Regions from separate parts of the Citrobacter tructae genome, predicted to be linked through region 2. Evidence: predicted binding sites of a transcription regulator. Region 2 holds the regulator's gene; each other region holds the start of a gene.
The links. Region 2 encodes CRP, which controls carbon source genes, mostly activating them, when cyclic AMP is high. Its sites were predicted from a motif close to ATGTGANNNNNNTCACAT; they were not measured.
Positions count from the first base shown of each region.

Region 1: glpT (glycerol-3-phosphate transporter) is a predicted target of CRP. The motif match lies at 3,671-3,688, and genes of this name have one in related genera.
Region 3: rbsD (D-ribose pyranase) is a predicted target of CRP. The motif match lies at 5,941-5,958, and genes of this name have one in related genera.

Region 1 covers NZ_CP038469.1:188,702-199,368, forward strand. Annotated here, with positions in the region: gene glpC (anaerobic glycerol-3-phosphate dehydrogenase subunit GlpC) at 1-653, opposite strand, end outside; gene glpB (glycerol-3-phosphate dehydrogenase subunit GlpB) at 650-1,909, opposite strand; gene glpA (anaerobic glycerol-3-phosphate dehydrogenase subunit A) at 1,899-3,527, opposite strand; gene glpT (glycerol-3-phosphate transporter) at 3,800-5,158, shown strand; gene glpQ (glycerophosphodiester phosphodiesterase) at 5,162-6,232, shown strand; gene yfaE (ferredoxin-like diferric-tyrosyl radical cofactor maintenance protein YfaE) at 6,314-6,568, opposite strand; gene nrdB (class Ia ribonucleoside-diphosphate reductase subunit beta) at 6,568-7,698, opposite strand; gene nrdA (class 1a ribonucleoside-diphosphate reductase subunit alpha) at 7,761-10,046, opposite strand; gene ubiG (bifunctional 2-polyprenyl-6-hydroxyphenol methylase/3-demethylubiquinol 3-O-methyltransferase UbiG) at 10,395-10,667, opposite strand, start outside.
Region 2 covers NZ_CP038469.1:3,795,926-3,806,592, forward strand. Annotated here, with positions in the region: gene nirB (NADPH-nitrite reductase large subunit) at 1-825, opposite strand, end outside; gene tsgA (MFS transporter TsgA) at 1,099-2,280, opposite strand; gene ppiA (peptidylprolyl isomerase A) at 2,628-3,200, shown strand; gene E4Z61_RS18780 (YhfG family protein) at 3,308-3,475, shown strand; gene E4Z61_RS18785 (putative adenosine monophosphate-protein transferase Fic) at 3,465-4,067, shown strand; gene pabA (aminodeoxychorismate synthase component 2) at 4,099-4,662, shown strand; gene argD (bifunctional acetylornithine/succinyldiaminopimelate transaminase) at 4,748-5,965, shown strand; gene E4Z61_RS18800 (YccS/YhfK family putative transporter) at 6,018-8,105, opposite strand; gene crp (cAMP-activated global transcriptional regulator CRP) at 8,157-8,789, opposite strand; gene E4Z61_RS18810 (OsmC family protein) at 9,099-9,503, shown strand; gene E4Z61_RS18815 (phosphoribulokinase) at 9,549-10,418, opposite strand; gene E4Z61_RS18820 (YheU family protein) at 10,472-10,667, opposite strand, start outside.
Region 3 covers NZ_CP038469.1:3,383,715-3,394,381, reverse strand. Annotated here, with positions in the region: gene asnA (aspartate--ammonia ligase) at 1-706, shown strand, start outside; gene viaA (ATPase RavA stimulator ViaA) at 710-2,161, opposite strand; gene ravA (ATPase RavA) at 2,155-3,651, opposite strand; gene kup (low affinity potassium transporter Kup) at 3,981-5,849, shown strand; gene rbsD (D-ribose pyranase) at 6,042-6,461, shown strand; gene rbsA (ribose ABC transporter ATP-binding protein RbsA) at 6,469-7,974, shown strand; gene rbsC (ribose ABC transporter permease) at 7,979-8,944, shown strand; gene rbsB (ribose ABC transporter substrate-binding protein RbsB) at 8,969-9,859, shown strand; gene rbsK (ribokinase) at 9,997-10,667, shown strand, end outside.

The DNA of each region.
Region 1 (10,667 bases), 1.2 Mb from region 2:
TGCTTACGCGCTTTATCGGTAAAACCGTTGGCGATCAGCGGCACGCCGCAGCACTTTTCTTTACTCAGCAACTGTACGCCGGTCCCCATTGCGTTCAGCACTTTAATCAGGTCTTTGCCAAGCTGCGGATGGTTGTAGTTGACAAAGCAGCCGTGAAAAAAGGCGACCTGATCCTGATACTGCGCCTGCTGTGCGGCAACGCCGCGATACCAACGACGGAAGGTGCCGAAGGAATATTTTGGCAGCGTCCGGCGATGATCTATTTTTAACGCGTAATCCAGCAACTGACGCACAGGCTTCAGTGAGGTGGCGGTATTGACTATCGGCGCGAACGGTGTAGAAACGGTGCCCATCAAATCGGTATGGCTTAAGACAAAGTTACGCAGCGACGGGCGCGTGGTGTCATATTTGGCGCGCGCGCGCTGGATGATATCGCCAATTTTCACATCTGACGGACAGGCCACTTCGCAGCGCTTGCAGTTGATGCAGTATTTCAGAGCGTCGTCATAGAGCGCACCATCTTTCAGGCGCAGGCGTTCGCCGTCCGGCCCGGCCTGTTTAGGGCCTGGGTAGCCTGGATTGACGCGGCTTACCGGGCAGGCAGTGGTACACACAGTGCATTTGATACAACTTTCAAAACGTGTGTCGCTCATTGCTGGCCTCCTGCACGTTTCGCAATATGATGTGCGGCATGCAAGGCGCTTACTGCGCACACGCCGCCTCCGCAACCTTGGGCTATAGGGTCAAAACCGCCAAGTACCGATCCGACGGCAAACAAGTTCTCTACTGTTTTTCCCGCAAGCGTAGGTCGCAGTTCAGCATCGGTGGTCACGCCAAACTGTTGCCACGGCTGCGGGTCGAAGACGTCGCGCTGATACCACTGCGCACGGGTCTCTGCCTGCTGGACATCCAGGCCAAGGATTGGCTCGTGGACGGCCTCGCGAGTGGCCACCAGCCCGCTGCTGAAGAAGCTACCGCTGGCGAGCACGGCGAAGCGTGGCCGCAGTGGAATATCAGCGTGGTTGCGGGTCCAGACTTCGCTCACTATACCGTCCTGACAGGTGATTTTTTTCACTTCGTCGCCCGGCATCCAGACGCCGCCCTGGCGCACAAACTGGCGTTGTAATTGATTGTGCAGGCGCATGCCTAGAACGGAAGGCGGTAAGGTCGGTAACAACATCAGCGAGCAGGGCAGACGTTCGTTGAGCCACTGCCAGAGCCGGGAATCGGCGAGGCCGAAGCAGGCTGGCATAATGATCATGTCGCAGGTTTTTGCTATTGGCAGCAGCGCGTCATAGAGCAGTTGCCATTTATCTTCGTTATCCAGCAGGCGTGCGATGTTAACCGCGCGAAACTCAGTAGGGTTATCGCGCAGGACATCCAGTTCTGGTAGCTCGATTTCTGCGGTTTCGACGCTGAGGTTATGCTGGCTCAGAGAGGCGGCCGCGAGGTGCGCCTGAAAATCCAGTAACCCGCTGATGCCCACCACGCAGATATGCTGAGCAGACAGCGGCCAGACAGGGACTTCCGGCGAGCTGAGCCAGGCTGAACGCAAGGTGCCCAGTGGCGTCACGCGTTGATGCCCATGATGAACCTCGCCCTGCAATTGGGCGCCAGATTCTTTCAGCAGAGTTTGTGCCTGCTGCGCCAGAGACAATACACTTTGCGTGCCAATGAGACTATAAGGATGCAACGGAGCCTGGGTGCGCAGCGCGTTCAAACCCGCCTCGATATCGCTCACCGGCTGCCCATCCGGCAGCGTGCTGAGTAAATCCAGCGAGCCGGAGGAAAAATGCAGTGCGCTTTGGCCGCGGGTAACAATCGTGCAGCGCAACCCGCTTTTTTGTAGCTGCAGACCGCACAGTAGCCCGGCGAGGCCGCCGCCGATAATGACGGTATCAAATTTCATCCTGGTGCTCCTTTTCCAGACCGCACAATCCCTGATAAACCCAGCGCGTGAATTCGCTTTCGCGCAGCGCATCTCCCCAGGCAATCGGCTGCACGCCTTTCCAGCGTTCGTTGAGGAACTCGGAGAGTTGGGTGATGGATTGCGCGGCGGTGGTAACATTAAAACGTTGCAGCAAACCTGCGGCACGGCAGGCACACAACTCGCCCTGGCATGTCCCCATCCCGACGCGGGTACGACGACGTAAATCCAGCAGGCTGTTGACGGTTAAATTTTCCACAGCGTATTGCACTTCTCCCGCTGTGACCGCCTCGCATTCACAGACCAGACTGCGGTGCTGACGACCTTCGCTCAGCCAGGCAGGGGTGCGATCGCCGTGACGGTAGACCGCTGAGCCACGGAGTGGTGCTGGCAAAGAGATCACACGTTTTAGCGTGTGCTCAGTCGATTCCTGCGAACCTGGCAGCGCGGCATCCGCAGTGGTGCAAGGTCGGGTATTGCCTAGCTTGCGGCAGACGGCGTCGGTAGCCCATTCGGCCATCAGGCGGTAGGTCATCAGTTTGCCGCCGGTGATAGTGATAAACCCATCCAGTCCGTCGCGTTCGGCGTGATCGAACAGTACGATACCGCGGCTAACGTTGCGACCTGTTGGATCATCGTCGCTGGCCACCAGCGGACGCACGCCGGAGTAGGCGCGTAAAATGCGCGTTTTCGCCATAATCGGGGCCAGTTTTTCCCCTTCACGCAGTAGAATATCAACCTCTTCAGCGGTGACGCGGTTGCTGTCGATATCGTCGTAATCAATGTGCTGTGAGGTGGTACCGATCAGCGAGATGGTGTCGCCAGGCACCAGAATGTCGGCATCAGACGGCTTACGACAGCGGTTGATGACATGTTGGTTAATGCGATGATCCATGATCAGCAGCGAGCCTTTCGCTGGGAACATGCGGATGCTCAGATCGGCATATTCCGCAATCCGTTGACCCCAGATCCCGGCGGCGTTCACCACCACCGGCGCATGCAGGGACTGCATCTCACCGGTAAGATGATTGCGTACGTTCACACCGCAGACGGTTGCGCCTTCACGAATCAGCCCGGTCACTTCATGGGCCGTCAGGATGACTGCGCCATGCTCACGTGCATCCAGCATGTTGGCGGCGGTCAAACGGAAGGGATCCACGGTACCGTCCGGTACTTTTACCGCACCAATCAACTGCGGATTCACCGCTGGCTCGATAATGCGTGCCTGTTGGGGGTCAATCGCCTCTGCGCGGATCCCCGCGTCTTCACAGGCGCGAATAAAGGTGGCCTGGAAGGAGAGCTCATCTTCCGGCAACGTAATAAACAGACCGTCCGTTGATTCAACGCAGTGGCGGGCGATACGTTTCAGAATTTGGTTTTCGCTAATACATTCACGAGCAGATTCAGCGTCAGTGACGGCATAGCGTGCACCGCTGTGCAACAGGCCGTGGTTACGTCCCGTCGCACCGGTGGCGATATCGTGGCGTTCGACCAAAATGACGCGCAATCCGCGTAGGGCACAGTCGCGTGCGATCCCGGCACCTGTTGCTCCTCCACCAATGATAATCACGTCACTTGTTTGCGAGTCGCGAGTTTTCATTGTTTTTCCTCACAGTTCGTTTTTTATCATTTAGCCACATAAAAAACATGGATTGTTTGATTTCGCGCATAATCGCTCATTATTCGAAAATGAAACGTGATTCCGTGCGCCTTTATGAACATTTGTCATAAAACTGTAACAATATGTGCTGTGTTTCACATTATTGCGCTGAATCTTTCCTTAACATCGCGGCCACACTGGGGGCGGTAGCGTCGCGATGACGTACTACAGTGTTTCCTTCGAATGAAAGACGGCCACGGAGGCTACATAATATGTTGAGCATTTTTAAACCGGCGCTACACAAAACGCGCTTACCTGCAGCGGAGATCGATCCTACTTATCGTCGATTGCGCTGGCAGATTTTCATGGGGATATTCTTCGGCTATGCGGCGTACTATCTGGTACGTAAGAACTTTACTCTGGCGATGCCATACCTGGTTGAGCAGGGTTTCTCTCGTGGCGATCTGGGCTTTGCATTGTCTGGTATCTCCATTGCTTATGGTTTTTCGAAATTTATTATGGGGTCCGTTTCGGACCGCTCGAATCCGCGCGTTTTCCTGCCTGCGGGCTTGATTCTGGCTGCGGCAGTCATGTTGTTTATGGGCTTTGTGCCGTGGGCGACATCGAGTATTGCCGTGATGTTCGTGTTGTTGTTCCTCTGCGGCTGGTTCCAGGGGATGGGGTGGCCACCGTGTGGCCGTACCATGGTGCACTGGTGGTCGCAAAAAGAGCGCGGCAGTATTGTTTCTGTATGGAACTGCGCGCATAACGTGGGTGGCGGTCTGCCTCCGCTGCTGTTCCTACTGGGGATGGCTTGGTTTAACGACTGGAAAGCTGCACTGTACATGCCGGCATTTGGTGCGATTATTGTCGCCCTGATTGCTTTTGCTCTGATGCGCGATACGCCGCAGTCCTGTGGTTTGCCGTCTATCGAAGAGTATAAGAATGACTATCCGGACGATTACAACGAAAAAGCAGAAGAAGAGCTGACTGCGAAGCAGATCTTCATGCAGTACGTTCTGCCTAACAAACTGTTGTGGTACATCGCGATTGCCAACGTATTTGTCTATTTGCTGCGTTACGGCATCCTCGACTGGTCGCCGACCTACCTAAAAGAAGTGAAACATTTCGCACTGGATAAATCATCCTGGGCCTACTTCCTGTATGAGTATGCGGGTATCCCTGGCACCCTGTTGTGTGGCTGGATGTCGGATAAAGTCTTCCGTGGTAACCGTGGTGCGACTGGCGTGTTCTTTATGACGCTGGTGACTATTGCAACGGTCGTTTACTGGATGAACCCGGCGGGAAATCCGAATGTTGATATGGCATGTATGATTATCATCGGCTTCCTGATCTACGGTCCGGTAATGCTGATTGGTCTGCATGCGCTGGAACTGGCGCCGAAAAAAGCGGCGGGTACGGCGGCAGGCTTCACCGGGCTGTTTGGTTACCTGGGCGGCTCTGTGGCGGCGAGCGCCATTGTGGGTTACACCGTTGACTTCTTCGGTTGGGACGGTGGTTTTATGGTGATGATTGGCGGCAGCGTACTGGCGGTTATTCTGCTGGTGATTGTGATGATTGGTGAAAAACGCCATCACGCAGAGATGGAACTGAAGCGTAACGGGGGCTAATAGATGAAAACCACATTGAAAAGTCTCAGCGTAGCGTTGATGCTGACCGGGATGGTGGTCAGCAGCGCGGCTATCGCCGCAGACAAGATTGTGATTGCACACCGTGGGGCCAGTGGCTATTTACCTGAGCATACGCTGCCAGCAAAAGCGATGGCCTATGCACAGGGCGCGGATTATCTGGAGCAGGATCTGGTGATGACCAAGGACGACCATCTGGTCGTTCTGCATGACCATTATCTTGATCGGGTAACCGATGTCGCTGAGCGTTTCCCGGATCGCGCCCGTAAAGATGGGCGTTATTACGCCATCGACTTTACGCTGGATGAGATCAAATCGCTGAAATTTACCGAAGGTTTTGATATCGAAAACGGCAAACAGGTGCAGACGTACCCCGGGCGTTTCCCGATGGGGAAATCTGATTTCCGCGTGCATACTTTCGAAGAAGAGATCGAGTTTGTTCAGGGATTAAATCATTCCACCGGTAAGAACATTGGCATCTATCCGGAAATCAAAGCGCCGTGGTTCCATCATCAGGAAGGGAAGGACATTGCGGCGAAGACGCTGGAAGTGCTGAAAAAGTACGGCTACAGCGATAAGCAGGACAAGGTCTATCTGCAAAGTTTTGATGTGGCGGAACTTAAGCGCATCAAGAATGAGCTGGAACCCAAAATGGGGATGGATCTCAACTTGGTACAGCTGATTGCTTATACCGGCTGGAATGAAACCCAGGAGAAAAAGCCGGACGGCAGTTGGGTGAATTACAACTACGACTGGATGTTTAAACCGGGTGCCATGAAGCAGGTTGCTGAGTACGCGGATGGCATCGGCCCGGACTATCACATGCTGGTGGATGAGAAGTCGAAGAAAGGCAATATCATGTTGACCGGTATGGTGAAGGAGGCGCATCAGAACAAGATGACGGTGCATCCTTATACCGTGCGGGCCGATCAGTTGCCGGACTACGCGACGGACGTGAATCAACTGTATGACATCTTGTATAACAAGGCGGGTGTTGACGGGTTGTTCACCGACTTCCCCGACAAAGCGGTACTGTTTTTAACAGATAAGCACTAACGCTGCCTGAACGGCTACCTTTACCCGGCTTACGAACGATGGTGTTTGTAGGTCGGGTAAGCGCAACGCCACCCCACAAAACTACATTTCTATTTCAATATCACCCTTTGCCCGGCAACAGCAGGGCAATATTTCACCCGGCTGAATAAAGGCCAAAGGCTCTGCAATCCAGTCAACCTGACCCGCCACCAGACGGGTACGACAGGAGCCGCAGTAGCCTTCACGACATTGATACTCGACTTCAACATTGTGCGATTCGAGCGCGGCCAGCAGGGAAGGATGTTCATCCTGGCACAGCAGTTGTGTGCCAGAGATGCGCAACGTCACGCGGCCCATCAGAGCTGGAAGTTACTCAGATCGTCGGTATCGACTTCGGCATCGATCTGCCCGACCAGATAAGAGCTGACTTCCACTTCCTGCGGCGCAACCTGCACGTTATCGGACACCAGCCAGGTGTTGATCCACGGGATTGGGTTCGAACGCGTCTGGAACGGCAAATCAAGCCCAACGGCCTGCATGCGGATATTGGTGATGTACTCGACGTACTGGCACAGAATGTCTTTGTTCAGGCCGATCATCGAACCGTCGCGGAACAGGTAGTCTGCCCACTCTTTTTCCTGCAACGCGGCCTGTACGAACAGGTCGTAGCAATCCTGTTTACACTCTTCGGCAATCTCTGCCATTTCTGGATCGTCTACGCCGCTGCGCAACAGGTTCAGCATATGCTGAGTGCCGGTCAGGTGCAGGGCTTCATCGCGGGCGATCAGACGAATGATTTTTGCGTTGCCTTCCATTAGTTCACGCTCGGCAAAGGCGAAAGAGCAGGCGAAGCTGACATAGAAGCGAATCGCTTCCAGCGCGTTCACGCTCATCAGACACAGATACAGTTTCTTTTTCAGTTCGCGCAGGTTTACGGTCACGGTTTTACCGTTGACGGTATGCGTACCCTCACCCAGCAGGTGCCAGTAGCTGGTCATTTCGATCAGCTCATCGTAGTAGCTGGAGATCCCTTCCGCGCGTTTCTGAATCTGTTCATTGGTGACGATATCGTCAAACACCACTGCAGGATCGTTGACGATGTTACGGATGATGTGGGTGTAAGAGCGTGAGTGAATGGTTTCGGAGAATGCCCACGTTTCCACCCAAGTTTCCAGTTCAGGGATCGAGATCAGCGGCAGTAGTGCCACGTTCGGGCTGCGGCCCTGGATGGAGTCCAGCAGAGTCTGGTATTTCAGGTTACTGATAAAGATGTGTTTTTCATGTTCTGGCAGCGCCTGGAAGTCGATACGATCGCGAGAAACATCGACCTCTTCCGGACGCCAGAAGAAAGAGAGTTGCTTTTCGATCAGTTTTTCGAAGATGTCATATTTTTGCTGATCGTAGCGCGCGACGTTCACCGGCTGGCCGAAGAACATCGGTTCCAGAAGCTGGTCATTTTTCGTCTGTGAAAAAGTGGTGTATGCCATTGATGTGGATCCTGTCTGGAATGTAATGCCGGATGGCGTTTATACCGCCATCCGGCAAAAGATTAAATCTTACATGCGCCGCTTTCGCAGCCATCGTCCTGAATGGACGGCACCAGATCGTCCTGAGAATCTTCCGCACCGTCACGGGTGTTCTGATAATACAGCGTTTTGACACCAAATTTGTAGGCGGTGAGCAGGTCTTTCAGCAGCTGCTGCATCGGCACTTTTCCGGACGGGAAACGTGACGGATCGTAGTTAGTATTTGCTGAAATCGACTGATCGATAAACTTCTGCATCACGCCAACCAGTTGCAGGTAGCCATCGTTATTTGGCATTTCCCACAGCAGCTCGTAGGCATTTTTCAGATGTTCATAATCCGGTACCACCTGACGCAGGATGCCATCTTTCGACGCTTTGATGCTCACGTGACCGCGTGGAGGCTCAATGCCGTTGGTGGCGTTGGAGATCTGCGAAGAGGTCTCGGACGGCATCAGGGCAGACAGCGTGGAGTTACGCAGGCCGTGAGTCTTGATCGATTCACGCAGGGCTTCCCAGTCGTGATGCAGCGGTTCGTTGACGATCGCGTCCAGATCTTTCTTGTAGGTATCGATCGGCAGAATCCCTTTGGCGTAAGTGGTTTCGTTAAACCACGGGCACGCGCCTTGCTCTTTTGCCAGCTCATTCGAGGCTTTCAGCAGGTAATACTGGATGGCCTCAAAGGTTTTGTGGGTCAGGTTATTTGCGCTGCCGTCAGAGTAACGTTTGCCGTTTTTCGCCAGCCAGTAAGCGTAGTTGATTACGCCAATACCCAGCGTACGGCGGCCCATGGCACCGCGTTTAGCAGCCGGGATCGGATAATCCTGGTAATCCAGCAGCGCATCCAGCGCACGCACGGCCAGTACAGCCAGCTCTTCCAGTTCGTCCAGGCTCTCGATAGCACCCAGGTTAAATGCAGAAAGCGTACACAGCGCAATTTCACCGTTTTCGTCGTTAACGTCAGTCAGCGGTTTGGTCGGTAGAGCAATTTCCAGGCACAGGTTGGACTGGCGCACTGGCGCGATAGCCGGATCAAACGGGCTGTGGGTGTTGCAGTGGTCGACGTTCTGAATGTAGATACGGCCGGTAGAGGCACGTTCCTGCATCATCAGCGAGAACAGCTCAACCGCTTTCACGCGCTGTTTACGAATGCTGTCGTCGTTTTCATACTGGGTATACAGACGTTCGAATTCGTCCTGATCGGCGAAGAACGCGTCGTACAGGCCAGGAACGTCGGACGGGCTGAACAGAGTGATGTCGCCGCCTTTTAGCAGGCGGGTGTACATCAGCTTGTTGATCTGCACACCGTAGTCCATATGACGCACGCGGTTGCCTTCAACGCCACGGTTATTTTTCAGTACCAGCAGGCTTTCAACTTCCAGATGCCACATCGGGTAGAACAACGTGGCAGCACCGCCGCGTACGCCGCCCTGAGAGCAGGATTTCACCGCCGTCTGGAAATGCTTATAGAACGGGATGCAACCGGTGTGGAATGCTTCACCGCCGCGAATCGGGCTACCCAGCGCACGAATACGGCCAGCGTTGATGCCGATACCGGCGCGCTGGGAAACGTATTTCACGATGGCGCTGGAGGTCGCGTTGATGGAATCCAGGCTGTCGCCGCACTCGATCAGGACGCAGGAGCTGAACTGACGGGTTGGGGTACGCACGCCGGACATGATCGGCGTTGGCAGCGAAATTTTAAACGTAGAAACGGCGTCGTAGAAACGTTTAACGTATTCCAGACGGGTTGCACGTGGGTAATTTGAGAACAGGCAAGCCGCCACCAGAATATAGAGGAACTGCGCGCTTTCATAAATCTCACCGGTGACGCGGTTTTGTACCAGATATTTGCCTTCTAACTGCTTAACAGCAGCGTAGGAGAAGGTCATATCGCGGTCGTGTTCGATGAACGAGTCCATCTGCTTGAACTCTTCTTCCGTGTAGTCTTCCAGCAGATGATTGTCGTATTTGCCCATTTCAACCATTTTCACCACATGGTCAAACAGTGCTGGCGGTTCAAACTCACCGTAGGCTTTTTTGCGCAGGTGGAAAATCGCCAGGCGGGCAGCCAGGTATTGATAATCCGGCGCGTCGCGGGAGATCAGATCGGCAGCTGCTTTGATAATCGTTTCGTGGATATCGGAAGTCTTGATACCGTCATAAAACTGAATGTGGGAGCGCAGCTCGACCTGAGAAATCGATACGTTATTCAGTCCTTCTGCCGCCCAATCCAGAACTCGGTGGATTTTGTCGAGATTGATGCGCTCTGTACTACCATCACGCTTTGTCACCAGCAGACTCTGATTCATGTGGTTTTTTACCTGTCCGTGAAAGAAAAAATATCCCCTACATTATCCACAATGCCATGTTGTGACTAAGTCTGTGGATAAATACTATATGTAGGGGTTGTTTGATAAGATAGACGCTATATGGTGAGTATTCTAGTAGGGATTCTTTTCAGTACAAGAGTTGATTTTGGCGTTAAATTGAGGTTGCAAAAGGGTAATAATCGCTAAGTGCGCGTCTTATAAGGCCTGGCGAGGATGTCAATAATTGAGAAAAAAAATAGAAAATTTGATCGAGTGCTGATTTCTTCATCGAACTGGAAAAGCGCGCTGCAGAATACAGCGCAAGCTTTATAAGAATATTTTATGGTGTTAGTCGTTTTTTGCTGTTGTGTGTAACATGTAGTTAACATCAACACCTGGCGCCAGCTTAAAATGATTGGTGATAGGGTTGTAATGTAAACCGGTCATGTGACGCTCTTTCAGCACGGTTTGATCGACCCAACCTAAAAGCTCCGCAGGTTTAATGAATTTTTTCACATCATGCGTGCCTTTGGGCACCATGCGCAGAATGTACTCAGCACCGACGACCGCCATCAGCCATGATTTGCCGTTGCGGTTGAGCGTGGAGAAAAACACGTCGCC
Region 2 (10,667 bases):
ATCCGGGTCAGAGGTCTGGCAGGCGTCGTTAATCACGATACCGCCGCGCTGCGCCACATCAAGGCCGCACTGGGTTGCCAGTTTATCGCGCGGGCGAATACCGGTGGAGAAGACAATGAAGTCCACTTCCAGTTCGCTGCCGTCGGCAAAGCGCATGGTTTTACGCGCTTCGTTGCCTTGCTGGACGATCTCTTTGGTGTTTTTGCTGGTGTGCACACGCACACCCATGCTTTCAATTTTGCGACGTAACTGCTCGCCACCCATATGGTCCAGCTGTTCAGCCATCAGCATTGGAGCGAATTCAATCACGTGGGTTTCAACGCCTAAGCTTTTCAGGGCACCTGCGGCTTCCAGACCCAGCAGGCCACCACCGACAACCGCGCCGCGCTTACTGCGACGAGCGCAAGACTCAATGGCGTTGAGGTCTTCAATGGTACGGTAAACGAAACAGTCCTGGGTTTCCGAACCTTTAATCGGCGGGATCCACGGGTAGGAACCGGTTGCCATGATCAGCTTATCGTAATAGACCGTACGACCAGCGCTGGAGTGGATCACCTTCTCCTGGCGGTTGATGGTAATCGCGCGTTCGCCGACTAATACCTTAACGCCGTGCTTCTCGTAGAAGCCTTCACGCACCAGCGACAGCTCTTCAGCGGTGTGGTGAGAGAAGTAAGAAGACAGGTGTACGCGGTCGTATGCTTTGCGGGGTTCTTCACAGAAGACGGTAATATCAAACTTGTCTGCCTCGGATTTATCAAGAAGATCCTCAATAAAGCGATGGCCGACCATACCATTACCGATAATAGCGAGTCTGACTTTGCTCATTTTTGCCTCGATTTCTTTTCTATTACTGCCTACCTTAACGATTCAGCAACCCCGCTTATTGATACAAATCAATTTCGCCCTTATATACTCCTTAAGAGGTATATAACTGATTTGTCAGCGTTTTTATAAGTCACGGAATTGACAGGCTTTTCATGTTTGTACAATTAGCGTACAAATTAAAGGGTTTTAGCGTGTGTAGGCCTACAAACTAAGGGGAAGGAAGGGGAATGATAAAATGCCGGATAAGACGGAGTCGTTATCCGGCATTCAGGTTTAATGCGCAGCCGGTGCGTTATGCTGGCGATGACGCGTGACAAACCCAAGGATAAAGCACATCACGAACACCACAGCATACAGTCCATTAGCGGTTTGTAATGCAGCCAGGGGGCCACTGTGGGCGACGATGGGGCCGGTAACCACAAAGGTCAACATGGTCCCAATGGTGCCGCAGGTCAGCACAAAGTTAACCAGCTTCGGTGAGGCCACTTTGGTTTGCTGGGAGCCGAGGGTGATAATGGTGGTATAAATTGCGCTGGAGAAGAAGCCCAGTGTCAGAATAAACCACGGCATATGCTCTGGCGTGCCGGTGATGAACAGATACATAAGCACAGTTGCCAGACCGGCCAGTACAGTCAGAATGCGCTGCAAATCAAAGAAGCGCAGGATAAAGCTAAACGCCCACATGCCGACCATGTAAGACATCCAGAAATCGCTGACCAGTTTACCTGCATCGTTCAGGCTCATGCCGAGGCTTTTGGCGTATTCTGGCACCCAGGAGATAAAACCAAGCTGACCGAGGATGTAGCACAGCGCGGCGATGGACAAAAACAGCACGCCAATGCCCCACTTCTCTTTCACCACCGGCGTTTCCGGCTGCTGCGCGTGTTTACCCAGCGCCGGGAACTCACAGCCAAAAGTCAGCAGGAAAATGGCGACGTACACCAGACCAATACAGGCGTAGACCCAGTACCATTCAATGCTGCGCGCCAGCAGGTACGCCGCAACCATCGGGAAAATCATACCGGCCATGCTGAAGAAGGAGTCGGTAAACAGCAGGCGGGAACCGCGCTGGCGACCTTCATACATCTGGGTGACCAGGAAAGTACCAATCGACATGGTGATACCGCTGACGACGCCCAGCACAAACATGGCGGCAGAGAACAGCGCCAGACTATGGCTGAGCATCAGTCCGGCGACTGCCAGCAGCATCAGGATAAAGCCAAAGCGCAGCTGCGTTTTCAACGGGACAATTTCCATCAGCCAGGCATTCAGAAAAATAGAGATCAGAATACCGGCATTCAGGAAGGTGAAAGTGTTACTCATACTGGAAACGGGCAAATGGAAATAGTCTGCGATGTTTCCCATCACCATCCCGGTGACAATTACCAACGCGCCGGTCAGGGCGTAGGAGAGAAAGCTAATCCATGTGAGCTTGATGCGATTGCTGTTAGTCATGACTGGCCTGTATAAGATACACATCGCGTTCTTCACGCTGCCTTCCGGCTTTTGCCGTGAGACATCATGAACACTTTTGTGTATATGGAAGTAAAGCGCATTGACAGCGCGATGAACGGGCGGATTTTAGGCGTTTTAGTGATGCATTTAAATGTTTATTGATGCGCGCCGTGAATGTTACATTTTTTAATGTGATCTAGATCACCAAGATTCATAATGCAGCTACATAGCACGTCGAGTTACATTTGTTTCAGATACGTAAAATTAAGTAAAGGGATGGCCTTGTCATGGAAGGCTCTTTAGAATCAATTCACTTGCTTCATTTCTGCTCTTGTTAAGGAATTCTCATGCTCAAATCGACTCTGGCGGCTGTTGCAGCTGTTCTCGCCCTTTCTGCCCTCTCTCCCGCAGCACTGGCAGCGAAAGGTGACCCCCGTGTTCTGCTGACAACCTCTGCCGGTAACATTGAGCTGGAGCTGAATAGCCAAAAAGCCCCGGTTTCAGTACAAAATTTTGTCGATTATGTAAACAATGGTTTCTATAACAACACCACGTTTCACCGTGTGATCCCGGGTTTTATGGTGCAGGGTGGCGGTTTTACCGAGCAGATGCAGCAGAAGAAGCCTAACCCGCCAATTAAAAATGAAGCCGATAACGGACTGCGCAATACCCGTGGCACCATTGCCATGGCACGGACAGCAGACAAAGACAGCGCGACCAGCCAGTTCTTTATTAACATTGCGGACAACGCTTTCCTCGATCACGGTCAGCGTGACTTCGGCTATGCCGTCTTTGGTAAAGTGGTGAAAGGGATGGATGTCGCGGATAAGATAGCCCAAGTTCCGACGCACGATGTGGGTCCTTACCAGAACGTCCCGTCCAAACCGATTGTTATCTTGTCTGCGAAAGTCCTGCCGTAATCGTATTTTTGCGCGGGCGGTTCCTGCCCGCGTTCTCTCCCTTCTCTGCGTAACCCAAAATTGCTGCTTATACTTGTGGCAAGTGCCGGCACATTCAGGGAGGTCACGTGAAAAAACTCACCGATAAACAAAAGTCCAGTCTCTGGGAACAACTGCGAAACGGCAATTTCCAGGCCAGCCGACGCCTGGAAGGCGTGGATATTCCACGGGTTACGTTGAGCGCTGAAGACGCCCTGGCGCGCCTTGAAGAATTGAGGAGGCACTATGAGCGATAAATTCGGTGATGGGCGCGATCCCTATTTGTATCCTGGCCTGAACGTAATGCGTAATCGTCTGGGGGTTCATCAGGCACAACGTCTGGCGCAGGCTGCCTACGAATTGACGGCGCTGCGTGCGGCGACGATTGGGCTGGGTCCGTACAAACGCGGTTTGCCACACCTGTGTGCTATCCATCGTCAACTCTATCAGGATATTTTTGACTGGGCGGGCCAGCTGCGCGAGGTTGATATTTATCAGGGTGATACCCGCTTCTGCCACTTTGCCTACATCGAGAAAGAGGGCAATGCGCTGATGCAGGATCTGGAAGACGAGTCCTGGCTATTTGGGCAGCCAAAGGATACGTTTATCGACCGACTCGCGCATTATTATTGCGAAATTAATGTCCTGCACCCGTTTCGTATTGGTAGTGGTTTGGCACAGCGTATTTTCTTCGAACAGTTAGCGATCCATGCCGGGTATATGCTCAGTTGGGATGGTATACCGGTCGAAGAGTGGAATCAGGCCAATCAGAGTGGTGCGATGGGCGACCTGTCGGCGTTGCGGGCGATATTTCTTAAAGTGGTAAGCGAAGCCCGAGAAACTGGGTAGAATAGCGCGGTTTTTCTGTACCGGAGCCGCAATGATCCTGCTTATCGATAACTACGATTCTTTTACCTGGAACCTGTATCAATATTTCTGCGAACTGGGCGCTGAGGTTCTTGTCAGGCGCAACGACGAGTTGACGCTGGCGCAAATCGACGCGCTGAGCCCGCAAAAAATCGTTATTTCCCCCGGCCCTTGTACGCCGGATGATGCCGGGATCTCGCTGGACGTTATTCGTCACTATGCGGGAAAAATCCCGATGCTGGGCGTCTGTTTGGGTCACCAGGCGATGGCGCAAGCATTTGGTGCCAGCGTGGTGCGAGCGGCGAAAGTGATGCACGGTAAGACCAGCCCAATTACGCATACCGGGCAGGGCGTTTTTCAGGGGCTGGCGAACCCGTTAACGGTGACACGCTACCACTCTCTGGTGGTTGCGCCAGAGACGCTGCCTGCCTGCTTTGAGGTAACGGCCTGGAGCGAGACTCAGGAAATTATGGGCATTCGTCACCGCGAGTGGGATCTGGAAGGTGTACAGTTTCACCCGGAAAGTATCCTCAGTGAGCAGGGGCATCAACTGCTGGCTAATTTCCTCAATCGATGATTTGTGGTTGCTATTCAGTGATTTTTTATTCATATTTTGTGATTATAATTTCACTAACATTTCTGCTTAATAGGGTGGCAATGACATGGCAACTGAACAAACTGCAATTACGCGCGCAACATTCGATGAAGTGATTCTGCCGATTTATGCACCGGCAGAGTTTATTCCGGTAAAAGGGAAAGGGAGTCGAGTCTGGGATCAACAGGGCAAAGAGTATGTTGATTTCGCGGGCGGCATTGCAGTTACAGCGTTAGGGCATTGCCATCCGGCACTGGTCGAGGCGTTGAAAACCCAGGGCGAAACCCTGTGGCACACCAGTAACGTTTTCACCAATGAACCCGCTCTGCGTTTAGGCCGCAAAATCATTGAAGCGACCTTCGCCGAGCGTGTGCTGTTCATGAACTCCGGCACCGAAGCCAACGAAACTGCCTTTAAGCTGGCGCGCCACTATGCCTGCGTGCGACATAGTCCGTTCAAAACCAAAATTATCGCCTTCCACAATGCGTTTCACGGCCGTTCGCTGTTTACCGTTTCCGTCGGCGGACAGCCGAAATATTCTGACGGCTTTGGCCCAAAACCGGCGGACATTATTCATGTGCCGTTTAACGATCTGCATGCGGTTAAAGCGGTGATGAACGATCACACCTGCGCGGTTGTCGTCGAACCGATTCAGGGCGAAGGTGGCGTCATGGCCGCAACACCGGAATTCCTACAGGGCCTGCGGGAGTTGTGCGATCAACATCAGTCATTGCTAGTATTTGATGAAGTGCAGTGCGGGATGGGGCGTACCGGCAATCTGTTTGCCTATATGCACTACGGCGTGACGCCGGACATTCTGACCAGCGCCAAAGCCCTCGGCGGCGGCTTCCCGGTGAGTGCCATGTTGACCACTCAGGAGATTGCTTCTGCGTTCCATGTTGGTTCGCACGGCTCGACCTACGGTGGTAATCCGCTGGCCTGCGCGGTTGCAGAGACGGCGTTTGACATCATCAACACGCCGGACGTGCTGGAAGGTATTCAGGCCAAACGTCAGGAATTTGTTGCGCATTTACAGAAAATCGATGCTCAGTATGACATTTTTAGCGATATTCGCGGCATGGGGCTGCTGATTGGCGCGGAGCTGAAGCCGCAGTTCAAAGGCCGGGCGCGCGATTTCCTCTACGCGGCTGCCCACGAAGGGGTGATGGTACTGAATGCCGGCCCGGACGTGATGCGTTTTGCGCCGTCGCTGGTGGTAGAGCAAGCGGATATCGATGAAGGGATGCAGCGCTTCGCGCAGGCGGTCGCGAAAGTGGTGGGTTGATCGCCTGTTTGCCGGAAAAGCACAGTTCAGCGGCGACATCCGGCAAACAGTGTTAGCCCTTCATATCCCGCAATCGTCGGCTTAGCCAGATACCGTGGTGCGGGCGCTGACGCCATGCAACAGAAGAAATGGTGTGCATAGTGTTCAGATGACCCAAAATGCGCTGCAGATGCTGTTCCAGAGTGCTTAACGGACCGTGGGATAGCATCTCCGGTGATTCGAGAATATTCACATCGCCGGAGCTTCCCGGCCCGTCATATTCCAGCCGCTGCTGACAGCGCTGAATTGCAATTTCACAGGACTCCAGATACCGCTGCGCCAAATCCGGCGTCAACATTGTGTGTTCTCGTGCCAGCGTGGTCATCGCGTTGATATGCTCGACGATGAACTGGCTGTGCGTGACCCACAGTTTCATATCGGCCAGGTAATGCGAATTAAATCCTGGCTCCTGCATCGCTTGGTTGAGTGAGTTAAACAGTGTGTTATGTGCCTGATTGACCCGCATACGCTGATACGCGAGCGGTGTTGCCTGCGGATCGTTGCTGAGGATCAGGCGAATGGCTTCCTGATCGGATTCCAGCGCATCGTGGGCGTTTTTGCGCAGCAGGCCGCTCTGCCACTGCGGCCACAGCCAGAGTGTGCCGCCAAAGGCAATCAAACAGCCCAGCACCGTATCGACAAAGCGCGGCACGATAAACTGCTCCCCGTTCAGCGTCAGCAACTGCAGGGTATATACCGCCGTGACTGTAAAGCCGACGGTGGCCCAGCCGTAGTTTTTGCGCATGATCAGATAACTGCCGAGGGTGATGACCAGCATGGCCGCCAGCGTAAATCCTTCCGGAATATGAAAGTGCAACGTGACGCCAGCAATCACCAGCCCGACGAGCGTACCTACCGAACGATGCAAAATACGTACCCGCGTTGCACCGTAGCCGTTTTGCGTGACGAACAGGACCGTCATCAGGATCCAGTAAGGTTTTGGCAGGTGTAAGGCGCTGCCCATCAGGCTGGCGATGCTCAACATGACGCTGATGCGTCCGGCATTACGCAGCGCCGGGGATTTCAACGACAGATAGTTTTTCAGGGCAGGGAGCAACGGCAATCGGCGCTGTTTGTCGGCCATCAAATCTCGGGCGTACAGTGGACGCTGAGTGCGTAGCACGCGGGCAATACGGCTAAAGTGCCAGTAGCAAAACTGCCCGACCGGGTTGTCCGGATGCTGGTTAGCAATTTTCTCCAGCGTGCCAATCTGTTTCTCCATGGAAAAACGCGTAGGCAAGCGATGATACAGAATGTCATCTGCCAGCACGCGCAGGCGGGCGGCGACGGTGCGCGCGTTCCAGCGAATCACCTGCTCCGCGTGGCTACGCTCGACCAGCTTTTGCACCTCTTCCGGTTGATGCAGGCTAACGGAAATATGTTCCTGCAAATCCAGTGCTTCCTGAAAGGACCGCAGCAGGCGTTTGTACTCGTTATTGCGATGCGCCGAAAGCATGTGCATTTGCTGATAACACTGGGTGATCAGATCCACGGCTTTTTGCTGGCGAACCAGCAGCGGGGGTAACGCTTTTTCGGGATCGACGTGCTGGGTTAGCAGGCTATATTTTGCTTCACAATAATCGGCCAGTTCGCGGTACAACAAGCTGAGCGATTCCCGCAGCGGCTGTTCACGCCACAGCCAAAACCAGAACCAGTTGAACGCGCCGTACCACAACGTACCCAGCGCATAGATCAGCAGCGGCTCCCAGATGGGCATATTCCCGGCCAGACTTAGCGTGAAAATCGCCGCGATCAGTGAGGCTGGCAGTAATCGAGCATGCAGAGGGCCCAGCTCTGCGGTTACGCCGAGAACCAGTGTCAGGCCGGTGAGGATTAGCGGAAGCGGTATGGTCTGCGCCAGCAGCAACTGCATGATCAGGCTGCACCCGGCAAACAGCGACGCGCCAATAACTAAGCGTTTGAAAAAGCGCTTATGCGGGGTATCAAGACCGGCAATGTTACAGCAGGCAGGGACGAGGGAGAAAAGCAGCCCCAGATGAAGCTGACCGATGATAAGACCGACAGCCACGGGCAAACACAGCACCAGGGTTTGTCGTAGTGCGTAGTTGATCTCGGGGTGATAAATCAGTCTTCGCCACATCGGTGTAAACAAGAATGGCGCATTACCCGGTAACGCGCCATTTCGATGAGGTTAACGCGTGCCGTAGACGACGATCGTCTTACCGTGCGCGGAGATCAGGTTCTGATCTTCCAGCATCTTCAGGATACGACCAACAGTTTCACGGGAACAGCCAACGATCTGGCCAATTTCCTGACGGGTGATTTTGATCTGCATGCCATCCGGGTGGGTCATAGCGTCAGGTTGCTTCGCCAGGTTCAACAGGGTCTGGGCGATACGACCAGTGACATCCAGGAAGGCAAGGTTGCCCACTTTTTCGGACGTTACCTGCAGACGACGAGCCATCTGGGAAGACAGGCGCATCAGAATATCCGGGTTAACCTGGATTAATTGACGAAATTTTTTGTATGAAATTTCAGCGACTTCACATGCGGTTTTGGCACGTACCCAGGCGCTACGTTCCTGGCCTTCTTCAAACAGGCCTAATTCACCAATGAAATCGCCCTGATTCAGATAAGAGAGGATCATTTCTTTCCCTTCTTCATCTTTGATCAGCACTGCCACTGAGCCTTTAACGATGTAATACAACGTTTCCGCTTTTTCACCCTGGTGAATCAGCGTGCTCTTCGATGGGTACTTATGAATATGGCAATGAGACAAGAACCATTCGAGAGTCGGGTCTGTTTGCGGTTTGCCAAGCACCATGCGCGGTTATCCTCTGTTATAAGCTGTCTCCAGAGCCAGAAAACGACGCTGCCTCTGGGGTTGCAAAAATATGTTTCCCGCTACCTGGGAAAGGGGCTGCTAAAAAGTGAACTGCAGCCTGTAATGTGATGTCCTCTGCATACATGCAGTACGTCTATGTAATACTGTAGCATCCTGACTGTTTTAGCATAGCTTTCGCCGTGTGTCTCCTGGTGTCTCGCTTCAGCATGATGCAGGTCGCCTTCCGTTGCGAGAATTGTTATGTACGCGTAATCTGTCAGGAAAATTGAAACATTGGAGTTACGAAATATGCAAGCGCGTGTAAAGTGGGTTGAGGGGTTAACCTTCCTCGGTGAGTCCGCCTCTGGCCACCAAATCTTGATGGACGGTAACTCTGGTGATAAAGCGCCGAGCCCGATGGAAATGGTGCTAATGGCTGCGGGTGGCTGTAGTGCGATTGATGTGGTGTCGATCCTGCAAAAGGGTCGTCAGGATGTGACCAACTGCGAAGTGAAACTCACTTCCGAACGTCGTGAAGAAGCGCCGCGTCTGTTTACCCATATTAATCTGCATTTCATCGTCACCGGTAACGATCTAAAAGACGCGTCAGTGTCCCGCGCAGTAGACCTCTCGGCGGAGAAGTATTGTTCCGTGGCGTTGATGCTAGAAAAAGCGGTGAATATTACCCATTCCTATGAAGTGATTGCGGCGTAATTTCTAATGCCGGATGAGCCTAGCGCTATCCGGCACAAACACCGCTTACTCTATTTTCTTCCCTTCCATCAGCCGTTGGACCAGCGGCAGCATGATCAGCTCCATTGCCAGCCCCATTTTGCCACCCGGCACCACTAATGTATTGATGTGAGAAATGAATGAGCCCTGCAGCATAGCCAGTAGCCAGGGAAAGTCGATACCTTCCAGATTACGAAAATGGATAACAACAAAGCTTTCATCCAATGACGGAATGCTTTTTGCTGCAAAAGGGTTAGAGGTGTCGACCGTCGGTACGCGCTGGAAGTTAATATGCGTGCGGGAAAACTGCGGGGTGATGTAATTGATGTAATCGTCCATTGAGCGCACGACTGAGTCCATTACCGCTTCGCGGGAGTGACCGCGCTCGCTGGTATCGCGGGTTAGTTTCTGGATCCACTCCAGGTTGACGATTGGCACCACCCCGACCAATAGATCGACATGCCGCGCCACATTTTGTTGCGGGGTTACTACACCGCCGTGCAAGCCTTCATAGAACAGCACGTCCGTCGGTTCAGGAAGAGGCTGCCAGGGGGTAAATGTGCCCGGAACCTGATTCCACGGAACGGCTTCATCATACGTGTGCAGATATTTTCGTGACTGGCCTTTGCCCGACTGACCGTACTCGATGAAGGTGTGTTCCAGCAGGCTGAAATCGTTGGCTTCGGGGCCGAAATAGCTGATGTGTCGCCCGGCGTCACGCGCTTTGCGGATCGCCATGTCCATCTCAGGACGGGTATAGCGGTGAAAACTGTCGCCTTCCACCTCGGCAGCGCGCAGATTTAACTGCGAGAAAATTTTACGAAACGCGAGGCTGGTGGTGGTGGTCCCCGCGCCGCTGGATCCTGTTACCGCAATCACCGGATGTTTGGCAGACATAACAACTCCATAAATAGGTTGGTTTTTTATTATAGTCAGCCGTCGACAACCGATTATTCGCGAAACTGTTTCTGCGGCATAATGTTGACCGTTTCATGCAGTTCTGACCATACCAGGATGGCTTCGCCAGATTGTAACTGGCGTCTGACGTCGGCGACTTTTTGTTCGAGTGAACGTTCATGTTCACCATAATCGGTGCCTTCACGCAAGACAAAGCTTTCAATCAGATTGTCCAGCGCTTCAGGGGAT
Region 3 (10,667 bases), 410 kb from region 2:
GAAAGCCCTGCGCCCCGATGAAGACCGCCTCTCTCCGCTTCACTCGGTCTATGTAGACCAGTGGGACTGGGAGCGCGTAATGGGCGACGGTGAGCGTCAATTCTCCACTCTGAAAAGCACGGTAGAGGCTATCTGGGCGGGAATTAAAGCGACCGAAGCGGCGGTAAGCAAAGAATTTGGTCTGGCACCGTTCCTGCCAGAACAGATCCATTTTGTTCACAGCCAGGAGCTGTTATCTCGCTACCCGGATCTCGATGCCAAAGGTCGTGAGCGTGCAATCGCGAAAGACCTGGGGGCAGTATTCCTGGTAGGGATTGGCGGCAAGCTCAGCGATGGTCATCGTCATGACGTTCGTGCACCGGATTATGATGACTGGAGTTCAGCTTCCGAGCTGGGTTATGCCGGTCTAAACGGAGATATCCTGGTCTGGAACCCGGTACTGGAAGATGCGTTTGAGTTGTCTTCAATGGGGATCCGTGTGGATGCTGACGCATTAAAACACCAGCTGTCCCTGACCGGTGACGAAGATCGCCTGAGTCTGGAATGGCACCAGGCGCTGCTGCGCGGCGAAATGCCGCAGACCATTGGCGGCGGTATTGGCCAGTCACGTTTGACCATGCTGCTGCTGCAGTTACCGCATATTGGTCAGGTACAGTGCGGCGTATGGCCTGCGCAGGTCCGTGAAAGCGTGGCCTCGCTGCTGTAAGCATTAACGCCGCCAGCGTCTGAGCAGGCGGCTTCTCATCCCGGTATCAAAGCGCCAGATATGATCGAAAATGCGCATGATGCCGGGTTTGCCATGGGCTGACATGGCGACCGCATGAAAACGGTGCTGATGTACCCGTTGTAATTCCCCCACTTTTCCGACGACCTCATCGGGCAACCTCTGGGCGATAAAATCCGAAATAACGACCGCATCGGCATCAAACCATTCCCGTCCCTGCATTCTTTCAATAATGGCGCGAAAACAGCTGGCAATGTCCGTACCGCCGCGAAAGCGCTGACTCAAAAAGCGGATCGCCTGCTCAATACCCTGCGGCCCAGAGAGTTCGTAGCGCACAACTTCAGTCGAAAATAGCATGATGAAGCAGCGGCGGTTATCGGCGAGGGCAACGCGCATCAGTGCCAGACAAAAGGCTTTTGCACATTGCTCGTTAAATCCCCCCATTGAGCCCGACGTATCCACGCAGACAATAAAAGGTCCGCGAGGCTGCTCGTCAAAATCCTGATGCACGACCGGACGCTCGGTGATTTTCTCACGCCAAGCTTCGCCGTGCAGGCGATATGTCAGCAGCTGTTTTTCCACCAGCCGCCGATAGAACTCATATTCCAGTTCGGTGATACCAAGTGTTGCCAGTTCCGGGGGGAGTAAACGCAAAATGTCGTCGCTTTGCTGGATGCCATCAACCTGCTCCGGGACGGTGGCTGGTTCACGCACCAGCGTACGAAACGTTTCCATCGGCGCATCTTTACGCGGTACCGATTTGGCTTCCCGGGAGCGGCCCAACTGATCGGCCAGCCTTTGGAGTTCGGGCTGCTGCGACAGGAAATCGCCGTACTTCACAATCAGCTGATAATCGCCGCGTTTGATTTGACCAGCGCTCATATCCCACAAACGTCCTGCGGCCGTGTCGTTTTCCGCCAGCACAGGATCCAACTGTCCGCTCAGCGTCATCCGCTCCTGGACTTCACTGAGCAGCTGTTCGCGCTCTTCTTCCAGTAACTGCTGGTTCAGCGTGGTGGTTTGAATCACCAGGCTTAAACGCCAGCGTTGTAGAAATAGCGTATGCAATGCGGGGGTGAATGTACTATTGCTATCAATTAGCTGTTGGGCTTGTCCGGCGTAGGGGGAATGCAGCCGGTGCAGTAGCGATAATATTTGCGGTAGCTGGACGATTAACTGCGGGGTGGAAAGGAGCTGACTTTGCTGGTAACACATCACTTCCTCCGTCAGCTCCGGTGGTACGCGGGTATCTTTCAGACGGTTGCGTAACGCCTCGCGCCAGCGGGGAAGATCGTTGGCTATCGCTTTCTTTAACCGGGGGAATTTTTCAAAAAAAACTGCCAGCTGTGGGGAAGCCAGCAGAGCGAGGATCATCTCTTCGATCATCCCCTCTTCGCTTACCGCCAGCATAATATTGAGCGTATCAAGCGTCAGCATTGTTGTGCCTGGCGGATCTGCTCACCGGCGTCTTGCAAGCTGGCTTCAATCCGACCTAACCAGTCGCTATGAATAAACAGACATTTTTGCTGTTCGCTAAACTCGCGGTGCTGTTGGTGCCACTCGTTGTCGAGCGCTTCAAGCTGCTCTTTTATCTCGCTGGGCATGCTCTCTTTCGATGAACCCGGTAGCGCCAGGCGCGAGCCTTGTAAACTGATGTCGCGCACGACCAGATGCTGATCGCTGTCGACTTCCATGTTCAGCGTCTGGGCAAAGCCGATCCCGTTTAATTTGCCACGGATCTCGCCGCCTTTGGTCAGCCACTGTTCCAGCGCGCTACGTTCAAACGCAATATGGATAACGTCCATATCGTGAAGCTTTAAGGGTTTTTGCAGCAGTAACGTCACAACCGACGTATTAACGTCCGCTGGTAAATCATAATGAGGACGGCGGCTGAATATCCCACCCTGACGAATGACGGTAAAGGCTGTTTTATCACTCTGTTGCTGCTGTAACTGGAGGCGGCGCTGAACAATAGCACCTAAACGCGTCAGCATTGCCTGTTGCTGCCAGGCGTGTCCGGTCATCAATATTTCGAGCTGTTGCTGCATCAGGTTCAGGCTTTGCGCGTCGTACCACAGGCAATCTTTCAACAGGATAAGATCGATAGGCGCGACCGCATCGCGTCCGCTGAAGAAGGCGCTGGCCTGTAACAGCCGGATTGCTTTTTTCCAGCGACGGTCAGAGATGTACGGGGCGCTCGGTAGCGCATCCAGTTGCTGGCGCAGCGTATAGACCAGCTCAAAGACACGATCGGGAAGTGTTATAGCGCCAATATCTTTTTGCCACTGGTAATACTCTTCATCAGTCACCTGTAATGTTGCCGGGACCGGATTGTCGCTTTCATCCTGCTGGCTTAACAGCATAGAGCGGAAGTTGGCCTTGTCCTGCACCTTGTCCAGCCACAGGCGAATCAGCATACGGTCATACAGTGCTTCCAGGCTGCTGTCTGCTTCAGGCAGCTCGTTGGACGCCGCCACCAGCAGACGCATCGGGATTTTTTCCTCAAATGCGCCGTTGCGAAAGTGGCGTTCGTTAATGGCGGTCAGCAGCGTGTTGAGGATTGCCGGGCCCGCTTTCCAGATTTCATCCAGAAAGACGATTTCAGCTTCTGGAAGATAACCCGCCGTTAAGCGCTCATAGCGTCCTTCATCTTTCAGGGCCTGAATGGACAAAGGGCCGAAAACCTCTTCTGGTGTAGAGAAGCGCGTCATCAGATATTCAAACGCGCGCGCGTTTTTAAATGCAAACTTCAGCCGACGCGCAATTAGGCTTTTCGCAATCCCGGGCGGGCCGAGTAAGAACACACTCTCACCGCTAAGAGCCGCCAGCAGGCAAAGACGAATAGCGTGGCTACGTTCATAAAGTCCCTTTTCCAGCGCATTGCTCAGACGGGAAATTCTTTCCGCTAATAAATGTGGGTGAGCCATAATGAAGTGGCGTCCTTTCGCCAAATGTACTGCGTAAACTGCGAGTATAGATGCTCTGCACCAGTACATTAATAGACTGAAGGTGCGCTAAGTTTTCTTTGAGCCAGATTAATCTGGCCACATTTAGGGGTACGATTTTGTGATTAATCGTGCATACTGTGCGCCTTTTTGTGGGCCAAGGGACGACGCACACATTTCTTATATATACACCAAATCAATCAATCTACACCAAGGCGGCAATGGAGTTTTCTCCTGGGATGGGGGGAATAACGAATGCAGCCCAGACGGAGTGGCGTGAAAGATGATGTGTATAAACGAAAGACGAGTCTATGAGCACTGATAATAAACAATCATTGTCTGCGATTACCCTCGCAGCGATTGGGGTTGTCTACGGTGATATTGGTACCAGCCCACTTTATACGCTTCGTGAATGTTTGTCCGGCCAGTTTGGTTTTGGCGTTGAACGTGATGCCGTATTTGGTTTTCTCTCGCTGATTTTCTGGCTGCTGATCTTTGTTGTCTCCATTAAATACCTTACGTTTGTCATGCGCGCGGATAACGCCGGGGAAGGCGGGATCCTAACGTTAATGTCATTGGCCGGGCGCAATACCTCGGCGCGAACAACCTCTATGCTGGTCATTATGGGGTTGATTGGCGGCAGCTTCTTCTATGGTGAGGTGGTGATTACACCTGCCATTTCGGTTATGTCGGCGATTGAAGGTCTGGAGATAGTGGCGCCACAGCTGGATACCTGGATAGTTCCACTCTCTATTATTGTCCTGACGCTGCTGTTTATGATTCAAAAGCATGGTACCGGAACAGTGGGTAAGCTTTTTGCTCCCATTATGCTGGTTTGGTTCCTGGTGCTGGCGGTGCTGGGCGTACGTAGCATTATTGCTAACCCGGAAGTGCTGCAGGCGTTAAACCCAATGTGGGCGGTGCATTTCTTCCTCGAATACAAAACGTTGTCATTTATTGCGCTGGGTGCGGTGGTTTTGTCGATAACCGGCGTTGAAGCGCTGTACGCTGATATGGGCCACTTTGGTAAGTTTCCCATTCGCCTGGCGTGGTTCTCCGTGGTGTTACCTTCACTGGTGCTGAACTATTTTGGTCAGGGGGCGTTGCTATTAAAACATCCTGAAGCAATCAAAAACCCGTTCTTCCTGTTGGCACCGGATTGGGCGCTGATTCCCCTGTTGATCCTTGCCGCGTTGGCTACGGTTATCGCCTCGCAGGCGGTTATCTCCGGCGTATTCTCATTGACGCGTCAGGCGGTACGTCTGGGGTATCTGTCGCCTATGCGCATCATCCATACCTCAGAGATGGAGTCAGGGCAGATCTATATTCCGTTCGTTAACTGGATGCTATATATCGCCGTGGTGATTGTGATTGTCAGCTTTGAACACTCCAGTAACCTGGCCGCCGCGTATGGTATTGCGGTGACGGGGACGATGGTGCTGACGTCTATTCTGTCGACTACCGTGGCACGCAAAAACTGGCACTGGAATAAATACTTCGTTTTCCTGATTCTGGTGGCCTTCCTGTGCATCGATATTCCGCTGTTCTCCGCGAACCTCGATAAACTTATTTCCGGCGGTTGGCTGCCGCTGACACTGGGTCTGGTGATGTTCACCATCATGACTACCTGGAAAAGCGAACGCTTTCGTCTGCTGCGCCGTATGCATGAACACGGCAACTCTCTGGAGGCGATGATTGCTTCTCTGGAGAAATCGCCGCCGGTGCGCGTACCGGGTACAGCGGTGTATATGTCCCGTGCCATGAATGTCATCCCGTTTGCGCTTCTGCATAACCTCAAACATAACAAGGTGCTGCATGAACGCGTGATTCTGCTGACGCTGCGTACAGAAGATGCGCCGTATGTTCATAATGTGCGTAGGGTACAAATTGAGCAGCTGTCGCCGACCTTCTGGCGCGTGGTTGCCAGTTACGGCTGGCGCGAAACACCGAACGTCGAGGAAGTCTTCCATCGTTGCGGTCTGGAAGGCTTAAGCTGTCGGATGATGGAAACCTCATTCTTTATGTCGCACGAGTCGCTGATTGTCGGCAAGCGACCGTGGTACTTACGTTTGCGTGGCAAGCTATATCTGCTGTTGCAGCGTAATGCTCTACGTGCGCCTGATCAGTTTGAGATCCCGCCTAACCGAGTAATTGAACTCGGGACTCAGGTCGAGATTTAACGCTACCGACGCCCTCTTTCCTCACGAAAGGGGGCGTTTTGTTTTCTCCCTCACTATTTTCCTTTCTTCTGATGATACGGCTTGCGAAACGTTTCGATGACGATCACATTTTCGTAACCTCGCGGTGGTTTTATGTGCATCCTTCGGACTAAACTAATTTTCAGCGAAACGTTTCGCTAGTGGGGAAAGAAAATGAAGAAAGGCACGGTACTCAACTCTGAAATTTCATCGGTGATCTCCCGTCTAGGGCATACCGATACGCTGGTGGTGTGTGATGCGGGTTTACCCATCCCGAACACCACAACGCGTATTGATATGGCATTAACCCAGGGCGTACCTTCTTTTATGCAGGTACTGGATGTGGTCACGCGTGAAATGCAGGTCGAGACGGCCATTCTCGCGACGGAAATCAAACAACATAATCCGCAACTCCACGAAACGTTGCTCAGCCACATTGAGCAACTGCAACAACACCAGGGAAATACCATAGAAATTCGTTACACCACGCATGAACAATTTAAAAAACAGACCGCAGACAGTCAGGCGGTAATTCGCAGCGGAGAATGTTCTCCGTATGCGAATATCATTCTTTGTGCTGGCGTCACGTTCTGAGGCCATCATGAACGCATTACTGCAACTTAAAGGGATCGATAAAGCGTTCCCGGGCGTTAAAGCGCTATCTGGCGCCGCGTTGAATGTCTACTCAGGTCGCGTTATGGCGCTGGTGGGTGAAAATGGCGCGGGCAAATCCACCATGATGAAAGTCCTGACCGGTATCTACACCCGTGATGCTGGTTCGTTATTGTGGCTGGGGAAAGAGACCACCTTTAACGGTCCCAAATCCTCCCAGGAGGCTGGGATCGGCATCATCCACCAGGAGCTGAACCTGATCCCACAACTTACAATCGCCGAGAACATTTTCCTTGGTCGTGAGTTTGTGAATCGCTTTGGCAAAATCGACTGGAAGAAGATGTATGCCGAAGCCGATCTGCTGCTCGCCAAACTCAATCTGCGCTTTAAAAGCGACAGGCTGGTGGGGGAGTTGTCGATTGGCGATCAGCAGATGGTCGAAATTGCCAAAGTGCTGAGCTTTGAATCCAGAGTCATCATTATGGATGAACCGACGGACGCGCTGACCGACACTGAAACTGAATCCTTGTTCCTTGTTATCCGTGAGCTGAAATCTCAGGGGCGCGGCATTGTCTATATTTCTCACCGTATGAAAGAGATTTTCGAGATTTGCGATGATGTGACGGTATTCCGCGATGGGCAGTTTATTGCCGAACGTGAAGTGGCCTCACTTACCGAAGATTCGCTCATTGAAATGATGGTGGGACGTAAGTTGGAAGATCAGTACCCGCGCCTGGATAAAGCGCCAGGCGATGTGCGCCTGAAGGTTGATAACCTGTGTGGTCCAGGGGTGCATGATGTGTCATTCACACTGCGCAAAGGCGAGATCCTCGGTATTTCTGGCTTGATGGGCGCCGGTCGTACCGAATTGATGAAAGTGCTGTATGGCGCGCTGTCGCGCACCAGCGGGTACGTCACACTTGACGGGCATGAAGTGGTTACGCGTTCTCCGCAGGATGGGCTGGCCAACGGTATCGTCTATATTTCTGAAGACCGTAAACGCGATGGCTTAGTGCTGGGCATGTCGGTGAAAGAGAACATGTCGCTGACCGCACTGCGCTACTTCAGCCGTGCGGGCGGCAGTCTGAAACATAAAGATGAGCAGCAGGCGGTGGATGATTTTATCCGTCTGTTCAATGTTAAAACGCCTTCAATGGAACAGGCTATCGGCCTGCTCTCCGGCGGCAATCAGCAAAAAGTAGCGATTGCGCGTGGTTTGATGACCCGACCCAAAGTGTTGATCCTTGATGAGCCAACACGCGGCGTGGACGTCGGGGCCAAGAAAGAGATTTACCAGCTTATCAACCAGTTTAAGGCCGATGGGCTGAGCATCATTCTGGTCTCTTCGGAGATGCCAGAAGTATTGGGCATGAGCGATCGCATTATCGTCATGCATGAAGGGCATCTCGGCGGTGAATTCACTCGCGAGCAGGCCACTCAGGAAGTATTAATGGCTGCCGCTGTGGGCAAGCTTAATCGCGTGAATCAGGAGTAAAAAGATGACTACCCAGGCTGTTTCTGGTCGCCGTTATTTCACTAAAGCATGGCTTCTGGAGCAAAAGTCGCTCATCGCTCTGTTAGTGCTGATCGCGATTGTTTCCACCATGAGCCCCAACTTTTTTACCGTTAATAACCTGTTCAACATTCTCCAGCAAACATCGGTAAACGCCATTATGGCCGTCGGCATGACGCTGGTTATTTTGACTTCGGGTATTGATCTGTCCGTCGGTTCTCTGCTGGCGCTTACCGGTGCGATTGCCGCTTCAATTGTAGGGATTGAAGTCAATGCGCTGGTGGCCGTTGCAGCTGCGCTGGCAGCTGGCGCAGCAATTGGTGCTGTTACCGGGGTAATTGTGGCAAAAGGCCGCGTACAGGCGTTTATCGCGACCCTGGTGATGATGCTGCTGCTGCGTGGTGTGACCATGGTGTATACCAACGGCAGCCCAGTAAATACCGGCTTTACCGAAAATGCCGATCTGTTTGGCTGGTTTGGTATTGGTCGTCCATTAGGCGTCCCAACGCCGGTATGGATTATGGGAATTGTCTTCCTGGCGGCGTGGTACATGCTGCACCATACGCGTCTGGGTCGCTATATCTATGCGTTGGGCGGTAACGAAGCGGCAACGCGTCTGTCCGGCATCAGCGTCAGTAAGATCAAAATTATCGTTTATTCACTCTGTGGGCTGCTGGCATCGTTGGCAGGCATCATCGAAGTGGCGCGTCTCTCTTCTGCACAACCGACGGCAGGTACCGGCTATGAGCTGGACGCTATCGCGGCAGTCGTGTTGGGCGGTACCAGCCTCGCGGGCGGTAAAGGACGTATTGTCGGTACGCTGATCGGCGCACTGATTCTTGGTTTCCTCAATAATGGTTTGAATTTGTTAGGTGTTTCCTCCTATTACCAGATGATCGTTAAAGCGGTGGTGATTTTGCTGGCGGTACTGGTAGACAACAAAAAGCAGTAACAACGACTACAGGACATCTTAAATATGAACATGAAAAAACTGGCTACCCTGGTTTCTGCTGTTGCGCTAAGCGCCACCGTGAGCGCGAATGTGATGGCAAAAGATACCATTGCATTGGTGGTCTCCACCCTTAACAACCCGTTCTTTGTTTCTCTGAAAGATGGGGCGCAAAAAGAAGCCGATAAGTTGGGTTACAACCTGGTTATTCTGGATTCGCAGAACAACCCGGCGAAAGAGCTGGCAAACGTTCAGGACCTAACCGTTCGTGGGACTAAAATTCTGCTTATTAACCCGACCGACTCTGATGCCGTGGGTAATGCCGTGAAGATGGCTAACCAGGCGAAAATTCCGGTGATCACCCTGGACCGTCAGGCAAGCAAAGGTGAAGTTGTCAGCCATATTGCGTCTGATAACGTGCTGGGCGGCAAGATTGCTGGTGATTACATTGCGAAGAAAGCCGGTGAAGGCGCGAAAGTTATCGAACTGCAGGGTATTGCCGGAACATCGGCGGCGCGTGAGCGTGGCGAAGGTTTCCAGCAGGCTGTTGCGGCACACAAATTTAACGTGCTGGCCAGCCAGCCAGCAGACTTCGACCGTACCAAAGGTCTGAACGTTATGCAGAACCTGTTGACCGCGCATCCTGATGTGCAGGCTGTATTTGCTCAGAACGATGAAATGGCGCTGGGCGCGCTGCGTGCTCTGCAAACTGCGGGTAAATCTGATGTGATGGTGGTTGGATTTGACGGTACGCCTGATGGCGAAAAAGCCGTAAATGATGGCAAACTGGCTGCGACCATCGCTCAGTTACCGGATCAGATTGGCGCAAAAGGCGTTGAGACTGCGGATAAGGTACTGAAAGGCGAGAAGGTTCAGGCTAAATATCCGGTTGACCTGAAGCTGGTCATCAAGCAGTAATAGCGATTCAGGTCGTTCGCGACCTGATGGCGACATAAATACGCCATCCTCAGACAGTTGAAGATGAAAGCGTAAAAAGAAAAGCAGGGCACGCGCCACCCTAACCCGGTGGCGCACTTTGACTTGGAATACCGAACATGAAAACCGCAGGCAACCTCGTTGTTCTTGGCAGCATTAATGCCGATCACATCCTCAACCTTAATTCTTTTCCGACACCCGGCGAAACCGTAACCGGTAGCCAATATCAGGTCGCATTTGGCGGAAAAGGCGCGAACCAGGCGGTTGCTGCGGGTCGTAGTGGCGCAAATATCTCATTCATTGCCTGTACGGGGGATGATGATATTGGTGAAAGTGTACGTAAACAATTAGCCAGCGATAACATCGATATTGCGCCAATTAGTGTTATTTCTGGCGAAGCGACCGGTGTGGCGCTGATTTTTGTCAATGCTGAAGGCGAGAACGTTATTGCTATTCATGCAGGAGCGAATGCCGCACTTTCTCCTGCGCTGGTGGAGGCTCAGCGAGACCGTATTGCGCAGGCTTCGGCATTGCTGATGCAGTTAGAATCTCCTATCGAAAGCGTATTGGCTGCGGCAAAAATTGCGCGTCAACATAACACTACGGTCGCGCTTAACCCGGCTCCGGCACGTGAACTTTCTGATGAACTGCTGTCGCTGGTGGACATCATTACCCCGAATGAAACCGAGGCTGAAAGGCTGACGGGGATACGGGTGGAAAACGATGAAGATGCTGCTAAAGCGGCGCAGGCGTTGCACGCGAAGGGTATTCACACCGTACTGATTACCCT